DNA from 3 places in the Flexivirga sp. genome. Region 2 is predicted to be linked to each of the others. Evidence: riboswitches for the same ligand, from Rfam matches in the RefSeq annotation. Region 2 holds a riboswitch; each other region holds the start of a gene.
The links. A riboswitch is a leader RNA that binds a small molecule or an ion and turns the genes downstream of it on or off. The one in region 2 is predicted to bind cobalamin.
Positions count from the first base shown of each region.

Region 1: another riboswitch for cobalamin. It lies ahead of metE (5-methyltetrahydropteroyltriglutamate--homocysteine S-methyltransferase); the one in region 2 lies ahead of ACTHL4_RS04270 (ribonucleoside-diphosphate reductase subunit alpha).
Region 3: another riboswitch for cobalamin. It lies ahead of ACTHL4_RS15640 (hypothetical protein); the one in region 2 lies ahead of ACTHL4_RS04270 (ribonucleoside-diphosphate reductase subunit alpha).

Region 1 is NZ_JBQCGS010000063.1:3,034-6,302, forward strand. It holds gene metE (5-methyltetrahydropteroyltriglutamate--homocysteine S-methyltransferase) at 1-2,174, opposite strand, end outside; cobalamin riboswitch at 2,241-2,418, opposite strand; gene ACTHL4_RS10730 (hypothetical protein) at 2,653-2,988, shown strand; gene ACTHL4_RS10735 (hypothetical protein) at 2,919-3,269, shown strand, end outside.
Region 2 is NZ_JBQCGS010000024.1:35,328-38,596, forward strand. It holds gene ACTHL4_RS04270 (ribonucleoside-diphosphate reductase subunit alpha) at 1-1,656, opposite strand, end outside; cobalamin riboswitch at 1,791-1,992, opposite strand; tRNA gene ACTHL4_RS04275 (tRNA-Gly) at 2,291-2,361, opposite strand; gene dcd (dCTP deaminase) at 2,477-3,052, shown strand; gene ACTHL4_RS04285 (alpha/beta hydrolase family protein) at 3,063-3,269, shown strand, end outside.
Region 3 is NZ_JBQCGS010000095.1:25,195-28,463, reverse strand. It holds gene ACTHL4_RS15645 (nucleoside/nucleotide kinase family protein) at 216-857, opposite strand; cobalamin riboswitch at 932-1,065, shown strand; gene ACTHL4_RS15640 (hypothetical protein) at 1,141-2,115, shown strand; gene ACTHL4_RS15635 (CbiQ family ECF transporter T component) at 2,118-3,242, shown strand; gene ACTHL4_RS15630 (ABC transporter ATP-binding protein) at 3,239-3,269, shown strand, end outside.

The sequences.
Region 1 (3,269 bases), on a different contig from region 2:
ACCAGTTCGGCCGGCAGGGACCGCACCGCGCGTTCCAGCAGCTGCCGCACCTCGTCTTCGGCGGGCACCCGCGGCGAGTGGATGTCGTAGACGCCGGGACCGACCCCCTTGCGATAGCCCGCATCCCGCAGCTCCTCGGCGAGCGACATACCCGACCGGGCCGCCTCCAGACTGATCACGTCGGCGTCCAGTTCGTCGATCGCGGCGAAGATGTCACCGAAGTCTGCATAGCACATGTGCGTATGCACCTGGGTGGCGTCTGCGACCGAACTCGTTGCCAACCGGAAGGATTCGGTCGCCCAGCGCAGGTAAGCCGCGCGGTCCGCGGCGCGCAGCGGGAGCGTCTCGCGCAGTGCCGGTTCGTCGACCTGGATGATCCGGCAGCCCGCCCGTTCCAGGTCGGACACTTCGTCGCGCAACGCGAGCGCGACCTGCCGGGCGGTGTCGCCGACCGGCTGGTCGTCGCGGACGAACGACCAGGCAACCATCGTGACCGGTCCGGTCAGCATGCCCTTGACCGGTCGGTCGGTCAGCGACTGCGCGTACCGCCACCAGTCGACGGTCATCGGCTCAGGACGCGACACGTCGCCGAAGATGATCGGCGGCCGCACGCACCGGGTGCCGTAGGACTGCACCCAGCCGTGGGCGGTCGTCAGGAAGCCCTCGAGCTGCTCGGCGAAGTACTGCACCATGTCGTTGCGCTCCGGTTCGCCGTGGACGAGCACGTCGAGGCCGAGTTCCTCCTGGACCTCGATGACCGAAGCGATCTCACTTCTCATGGCGAGTTCGTATGCCGCGCGGTCGCTCTCGCCCTTGCGCAGTGCCGCGCGCGCCTTGCGCACGGCGGCGGTCTGCGGGAACGAGCCGATGGTGGTGGTCGGCAGTGGCGGCAGCCCGAGTGCCTGCTGTTGCTGCTCGCGGCGCTGCTCGAAGGCGGTCGCGCGATGGGTGTCGGCGCTGGTGATCGCGGCCGTCCGGGTTCGCACGGTTTCGTCGTGAGTCCGTGCCGAACCGCGTCGCGAGGCGATCGCGTCACGTGCGTTCTCCAGCGCGGGAGCTGCGCCATCCTGGCCGTCCAATGCCGTTGCCAGGGTGCGGATCTCGAGCACCTTCTCGCGTGCGAAGGCCAGCCAGCTGCGGACTTCGTCATCGATCGCGGATTCGCGCGAGGCGTCGAGCGGCACGTGCAGCAGCGAGCAGGAACTGCCGACGACCAGATCGTCGACGCGCGGGGCCAGCCGATGGAGCGTGGCCAGCCGGTCGTCCAGGTCTGCGGCCCAGACGTTGCGGCCGTCGATGACACCTGCGACGAGTCGCTTGCCGGCCAGCCCGTGCTGGAGGATCGCCGTGACGTTGTCGGCGATGGTGCAGTCGATCGCCAGGCCGTCGACGGGTGCGTCCGCGAGCACCTCGAACGCGTCCTGCAGGGCGGCGAAATAGCTGGCAATCAACAGTTTCGGTCGATTGCTCGTCGTGCCGAGGCGGTCGAGGGCATGCCGTGCGGCGTCCAGCACGGGCGCCGGCTGATCCAGCACCAGGGCGGGCTCGTCCAACTGCACCCAGGCGGCACCGGCGTCGTGCAGGGCGCCGAGGATCTCGGCATACACGTCGAGCAGCGGGTCGAGCAACGACAGCGGATCGAAGCCGGTCGGTGCCTCGTCGGCCGCCTTGGACAGCAGGAGGAAGGTGACTGGTCCGATGAGCACGGGACGCGCCCGATGGCCGGCCCGGGTCGCCTCGGTGAAGTGTGCGACCTGCCGGGCGGGGTCTGCGGCGAAGACCGTCTTGGGGGACAGCTCCGGGACCAGGTAGTGGTAGTTGGTGTCGAACCACTTCGTCATCTCCAGCGGAGCCACCCGGTCGTTGCCGCGCGCCCTCGCGAAATAGACGTCCAGCCGGCTGTCGGCGGCGTCACGATAGCGCTGCGGGACGGCACCGACCATGGTCGCCGTGTCGAGCACGTGATCGTAGTAGGAGAAGTCGCCTGTGGGGACCTCATGGATCCCGTTGTCGGCCAGTTGTTTCCACGCATCGGCGCGTAGCTCGGCGGCGGCGTCGTGCAGTTGCTCGGCAGTGTTGCGGCCGGTCCAGTAGCCCTCGACGGCCCGTTTCAGTTCCCGTTTGGGGCCCTGTCGCGGCCAGCCCAGAACGGTTGCGATCGTGTGATCGGTCATCAGCAATCTCCTTCGTGACCCACCCGAGAGGTCACTTCGTCGGCCGCACCGGGGCCCGGGTCCGGGCGACGGGCAGGTATTCGGACTCGTGAGCGTGCCGGTGCCGGCGTCTACTGTCCGTCGCTTCCCAGCCGATGGCCAGTGCGTATGACGGAGGTCGTTCTCACATACCGCTGCGGGGCAGTCCCGGAGTCGCACCGGGTTCCCTGTTGTCTCGCCGCACCGTGGCGCGGCGAACCTGTCGCGTTCCGCAGCCTACTGACGCTTGCCGGAGCTCTCGGCATCTGGTCGATCTGCGGACACCTCGGCTCCCAGCACCTCTTCGAGGGGTGCTCCGAACATCATGCCGCGGATGCGCTGACGATCACCCAACTGGTGATCGCCGGTGTGGTGGTCGGCGGCGCGGAGGCGTTCTTCTCTCCCCGCGGACACGCTGGCGACGAAAACCGTTGTGCCGGCTGAGGATCTGAGCACCGCGATGTCCGCGATACAGGGGCGGCAGGGTGTCACCGGCCTGGTCGACCCGCCGTTGGGCGGGCTGCCTTTCTCGGTCTCCCGATCGCTGCCGGTGCTGGCCGACGTGGTGTCCTACCTGGGCGCCGCGGTCGCGGCGCTGTTGGTGCGCACGCCACTGCCGGCGCCGCCTCCGGACGGCGACGCGCACGAACCTCCGGTGCGAGCGATGCGATCCGGTCTGCGTTTCGCATGGCGCCATGAGGTGCTCCGGCCGGACGGATGCTGCTCGTGGCTGCCACCGTGCTCGCCGCGAGTCTGGTCGCGTGTGCGTTCGTGCAGAGCTATCCGTTGGTGCTGACGCTGCTCGTCGTCGGTTTCGTGCTGAACCCGGCACCCAACGCGGGCTTTATGACCTACGTCATGCTGATCACCCCCGATGCGCTGCAGGGCCGTGTCCAGAGCGCGCTGATGACGTGCGTGCTGGCGATGTCACCACTCGCGCCGGCGGCCGGAGGACTGTTCACGGAGTGGTGGGGCGGCGAACCCACCCTGGTGGTGCTCGGTGCGTTGACGTTCGTGGTCGCCTCACTGATGCTGGTCGGACCACTCCGGCGAATGCCGCTGCTAGCCGATGTCGCC
Region 2 (3,269 bases):
GATGGCGTGCCAGCTGATGAACTCGGTCAGCCGGTCGATCAGGTCGGCCGCCTCCTCCGAGGCGTAGGACAGGCCCAACTTCTCCACCACGTCGGTGAAGCCCATGATTCCCAGGCCGATCGCGCGGTTCCGGTCATTGGAGTGCTCCGACTCGGGCACCGAGGAGCGCGTGATGTCGATCAGGTTGTCCAGCTGACGCACGGCGAGACGGGCGGACTCGGCGAGTCGGTCCCAGTCCCATTCGCCGTCCGCATTCAGGTGTCGCGAGAGGTTGATCGAGGCCAGGTTGCACACCGACACGTTGTCGCGGTCCTGCGGCAGCGTGATCTCGGTGCACAGGTTCGACAGGTGGATCGTGCCGGTGTTGTCGTTGAGCGCGCGCTGGTTGACGGTGTCTTTCCATGTCAGCCACGGGTGCGAGGTCGTCTGCAGCGAGACCAGGATCGACCTCCACTGCGCGCGGGCGCGGATCTTCTTGAAGGAGCGCAGCTTCCCGGCCTCGGCCAGAGCGGCATACTCCTGGTAGCGGCGGGAGAAGTCGTCGCCGACCAGCTCCACCAGGTCCGGGGTCTCCAGCGGGTCGAAGAGATACCAGTCGTCATCGGCGACGACGCGCTTCATGAACTCGTCGGACAGCCAGACCGCGGTGTTGGCGGTCCGGGTGCGTCGGTAGGGGTCGCCGGCGTTCTGCCGCAGATCGATGAATTGCGGGAAGTCCAGGTGCCAGTTCTCCATGTAGAAGCACAGCGCCCCGAACTTCTTCCCGCCGCGGGAGACGGCCCGCAGGATCGAGTCGATGGTGTGCATGAAGGGGATCGGCCCGGTGGACGAGGTGTTGTTGCTGCGGATCGGACTGCCTTCCGAGCGCAGTTTGGAGACCGAGAGGCCGATGCCGCCGGTGCCCTTGGTCAGCCACATGACGTCGCGCATCGACTTGGCGATGTGCTCGATGTCGTCGTCCATCTGCATCACGAAGCAGTTGGACAGTTGCGGGGTGACGGTGCCGGCGTTGACCAGCGTCGAGCCGGCCGCCAGGTAGTCCAGCGACGCCATCTTGCGGTAGAAGCCGATCGCGGCCTGGGTCGGGTCCTTCTCGCCCACCGACATACCCATCGCGACACGCATCCAGAAGTATGCCGGGACCTCGAGCGGTCGACGACTGGAATCCGTTGCCATGTAACGGTTCTTGAGGGTGACGATGCCGATGTAGCGCAGTCCGTCGTCCAGGTGGTGGTCGAGCGCGGCCGCGAGCTGCTCCAGGTTGAACGCCGACGCCAGCCGGGGATCGAAGAGCCCGTCCTCGACCGACTCGCGGACGTAGCCGGGGAAGCGCGCCTGGTGCAGCAACGCAAGCTCGGACTGGGTCTCGAAGTCGCCCAGCACCTTCTTGTAGATCGTCTTGAGCAGCAGACGGGAGGCGATGACGTCGAAGTCGGGGTCGTCCTTGACGTTCTGCACCGCGACCGAGATGGCGGCTTCGTCGAGTTGCTCGGTGGTGATGCCGTCGAAGAGGGTGATCGCCAGCTCCGAGGCGATCTGCATGGTCATCGACATGGCGTTCGGCAGGCCGTCGGCCGCCCTCTCGATCGCCCGGTTGATGCGGTCTGCGTCATACGGCTCGCGCGAACCGTCGCGTTTGGTGACGTGTATGGCCACGTGCGGTGTCTCCCGTCTGTCCTCGCTGGTCGTCCGGCGAGGAGGGACGGCGAGCGGGCAGCGCACGCAGATGGGGCATGCCACCGCTCGTTCGTCAGCCCTTCCCGCGCGGGCTGCGGTCGGACCCGTCCACGAACGTGAACGGGGCAGTGGCAGGTCTTCGGACTCGTGACTCCGTGCCAGACGCACACCTACTGGTCGTCGCTTCCCGGGCTGGTCGGCCCAGTGCTGATGACGACGTTCGTCCTCACTCACCGCTGCGGGGGCAGTGCCGGAATCTCACCGGCTTCCCTCTTTCCTCGGGCACGATCGACGACCGCCGTGGCGGTCGGTGTCCGTGCGCGAACCAACTGCGTGAGACACACTATCTAGTGGTGGCGACTTTGCCAAGACCCAACATGCTGTAGTTGCACGCATGTAGTTTTGCCGGTGTCAAATCGGCAGAACGGCGCGAGCCCGAGCCACAGGCGGGCGGTGCGAAGTGGAACCGGCGAGGTGGTGAGCGACCAGCGTTGGCGACGGAAGGGCAAGTGGACGGTCCGCGAGACAACGGTCGGCGCGGCTGCGGCGCGGGGCGAGCGAGCCCGAGCCGCAGGAGGGCGGTGAGGAGTCGAGCACAAGAAACGCAGTGAAGAGCGAGTGACGAGAATCGAACTCGCGTATTCAGCTTGGGAAGCTGATGTTCTACCATTGAACTACACTCGCGTGCCGCGAAAGCCGCTCCCCTGACACGCTGCCGCGGGGGCGATTTCGGACCGGCAGGAGTCTAACCCACGCGCGGCGCCACCGGCGCACGGGCCCGCCGGGTAGCGTGACCCCCGTGCTGCTCTCCGACCGCGACATTCGCGCCCAGATCGACGCCGGACGCGTGCGTCTCGACCCGTATGACGAGACGATGATCCAGCCTTCGAGCATCGACTTCCGACTGGATCGCTTCTTCCGGCTGTTCGACAATCACAAGTATCCGTTCATCGATCCGGCCGCCGAGCAGGACGAACTGACCCGGCTGATCGAGACCGACGCGGGCGAGCCGTTCGTGCTGCACCCGGGGGAGTTCGTGCTGGGCTCGACCTACGAGCAGGTGACGCTGCCGGACGACGTCGCCGCACGGGTGGAGGGCAAGTCGAGCCTGGGCCGGCTGGGCCTGCTCACCCACGCGACCGCCGGCTTCGTGGACCCGGGGTTCTCCGGCCACGTGACCCTGGAGTTGTCCAATGTCGCGACCCTGCCGATCAAGCTGTGGCCGGGCATGAAGATCGGCCAGCTGTGCTTCTTCCAGCTCAGTAGTCCGGCCGAAAGCCTCTATGGCAGCGCGAAATACGGCTCTCACTACCAAGGCCAGCGGGGCCCGACCGCGAGCCGGTCCTACGACAACTTCCACCGGTCGCAGCTGTGAGCGTGACCGCATGAGGCCCCGCTTCGAGGTCGGTCCGGCGCACGCGCAGGTGCGACCGGAGGCACACCCGTTCCTCACGCTGCCGGACGGCAGGCACCGCCCGGAGGCGATCGCCCTGCTGCTGCACGGCGGCGCCGAACACGGTCTGCAGCGCACCTTCAAGGCCAGCCCCCCGGTGCTGCGGATGGTGGCCGTCGCGCGCAGCATCGAGCGCAGT
Region 3 (3,269 bases), on a different contig from region 2:
CCCTCGCCCAGACCTTAACCACTGGCTGACGCAGGAGGGAAAGACGCACCGCGACGGGCCGGGGACCGGCCGCCATCCGTCGGTTCGCACGTTCCTCCTCACACCGGGAAGACGTGCGACGGCCCGCCAGGTTGCCTGCGCGCGCCCGCCAACCTGTATGGCGAGAGGTGCGATCGGTCACATGCGGCAGCCCGGCCGGCACCGGCCACCCGCGTTCACGGCAGCAGGAGTATGCCGTCCGCGCGGGCCTTGGTCGCCCGGACCAGTTCGGCGTTGCGCTCGTCGGAGCCGAGCGCACGCTCGGCAGCCTCCGCGGGACTGCGCCCGAAACGGCGGTGCCGCTGGATCAGCCGGTCGCGGCGCAGCGGGTCGGGGACGTCGACATACCAGACCGCATCCAGCAGCCCGGGCACCGCACTCCACGGCGGCCGGTCCAGCAGCAGGTAGTTGCCCTCGGTGAGCACGACCCGTGTCCCGGGGGAGACCGCGATGGAGCCGGCGACCGGCTCCTCCCGCGCACGGTCGAACGCCGGCGCCCAGACGGTGTCGTCCCGCTCCCGGCGGATCCGGTCGAGCAGCGCGACATAGCCGGCGCCGTCGAAGGTGTGCGGCGCACCCTTGACCGGTGCCCAGCCGCGCGCGTCCAGCACCGCCTGCGCCAGGTGGAAGCCGTCCATCGGCACCACGACCGTGCGCAGCCCGCGCGCCCGGCAGCCGGCGGCGACCAACTCGGCGGCGGTGGATTTCCCGGCCGCGGGCGGCCCGGTCAACCCGATGACGACGCGGTCGGACCGCGCGGCCGACTCGACCACGGCGTCGACGGCGGCTGCGGCATCGAGGGCGCGGGGGGAGGTCACTCGCGAGACTCTGCGGCATTCCGGCGCCGTGCACAAGCTGCGGTGGTGCGGGAGCAGGCTGCGGCGGTGCTACCGTTTCCGGATCGGGTGCCCGTGTCGGGCACCCAGGTGCGAGCAGGGGAAGCCGGTGCGATTCCGGCGCTGTCCCGCAGCCGTGAGCGGCCGACCGGTCGCGAGTCGGAATACCTGCTCCCACCCGTCACCGGATCGACTGTCGAGGACTGCAGTCGCGGGCGAGATCGTGTCGCGCGCAAGAAGTCCCGACACGAAAGGACTCACGCGCATGCCCAGCCGCACGGTGCGCTCCGTCGCAGCCCTCGCGCTCGCCGCCTCGGCGACCACCTTCGCGTATGCCGGATCGGCCGCGCCGGCGCAGGCCGCCGGCTACAACGGCGTGTGCAAGACCAGTTCCGGGGTGACCGTCGTGGTCGACTTCCGTGGCCTCGGCGGCGGGATCGCGGTCCGGTGCTCGCCGGTCGGCAGCGGCGCCACCGGTCTGCAGGCGTTGCAGGCCGCCGGGATCCCGGTGGAGGGGACCCGGCAGTACGGACTGGCCTTCATCTGCCGCATCTACGGGCAGCCGTCGGCATCGGCCACGCTGCCCGGTGGTTACCACGAGTCGTGCGGGCGCACGCCTCCGCCGAATGCGCACTGGTGGTACACCCAGGCGCCCAATGGCGGGTCCTGGACCTCCAGCGGCGAAGGCGCCTCCAGCAGCCATGTCATCCCCGGCGGTTTCGAGGGCTGGGCGTTCAGCGAGGGCGGCACCAACTACCCGCCCCGGTACACCCCGAGCCGGCCCGCGGCGCCGAAGCCGCCGCCCGCGCACACCACCACGGCGCCGCCGGCGCCGCGCCATACGACCACCACCGCGCCACCGCCCCCGCACAGCACCGCACCGAAGCACCGCGGTGGGTCGCAACCGCAGTCCACCACCGGCTCGACGTCCGGGTCGTCGACCGCGGCCGGCACGCATACCGCGAAGAACAAGAAGACGGCAGCGTCCCGGTCGGCCGGCGCCTCGACGTCCGCGCACCGCAAGAGTTCGGCGACGTCCTCGACCGGAGCGGGCGTCACGGGCACCTCCAGCGGGGGGCCCACCAATGCCGCCGGTGCGCCGATCGTCAACAGCGACAAGAAGATCAAGGACGCGGAGAAGTCGTCCACCATCAATGCGACCACCGTCGTGGGTGGTGGCGTCCTCGCGGCGCTGGCCATCGGCGGCAGCGCAGTAGCGTTCCTCCGCCGGCGCAACTGACAGTGGATCCGAGACATCCCACCAGGGCGACACGGCTGCCCGCACCGGTCCATCCGGTCGCCTGGTGGTTGTGGGCGATCGGACTGGCGGTGGCGGCTTCGTTCACCACCAACCCGCTGTTGTTGCTGCTGCTGATCGGGGTCTCCTGCTTCGTGGTCGTCCTGCGCCGCGGCAATGCGCCGTGGTCGCGATCGCTGCGGCTCTACCTGCTGCTCGGACTCTTCGTCGTCGTCGTGCGGGTCGCCTTCCGGTGCTTGCTCGGCGCGGCCGGCGCCGGGCCCGTGGTGCTGGACCTGCCGCGAATCCCCTTGCCGCAGTGGGCCGCCGGTGTCTCACTGCTCGGCCCGGTGCACCTGTCCGACCTGCTCGACGGCTTGTATGACGGCCTGCGGCTCGCCGCGATGATCATCTGCATCGGCGCAGCCAACTCACTGGCGAACCCGAAGCGACTGCTCAAGGTGGTACCCATCAGCCTCTACGACATCGGCACGGTGGTGGTCGTCGCCGTCTCGGTCTTCCCGCAGCTGGCGGACAGCATCCGACGGGTGCGCCGAGCGCAGCGGCTGCGGGCCGACGCCGACGGTGGCAAGTGGCACGTCGTGCGCCGAGTCATCGTCCCGGTGCTGGCCGATGCGCTGGACCGCTCACTGCTGCTCGCGGCAGCGATGGATTCGCGAGGCTACGGGCGTCGCGGCTCGACGCCGAAGCGGACCCGCCGGATCCTCGGCGTGCTGACACTGGCCGGCCTGATCGCCGTCTGCATCGGCATCTTCGGTGTCCTGGACGACCGCGCACCGACACTCTTCCGGTGGCCGGCGTTCGTGCTCGGGGTGGCGCTCGCCGCACTGGGGCTGCTCTGCTCCTCGCGTGAGCGCGCGGTCACCCGCTACCGCGTGGATCCGTTCGGGGTGGTTGGTTGCGCCGTGGCCGCCAGTGGTCTGGCCGCCGGGGCGTTGATGATCCTGGCGGCACAGATCACGCCGGCACACCTCAACACCTCCACGACCCCTGCGCAGTGGCCGATCGTCGATCTGCTGCCGCTGGTCGCTGCCGTCATCGGCCTGCTGGCCGCCGTCGTGTCGCCGCCCAGCGTCATACAGGATGCGACGGAGGAGGTGGCGGCATGATCGAGCTGCACGACGTGTCGGTGCGTT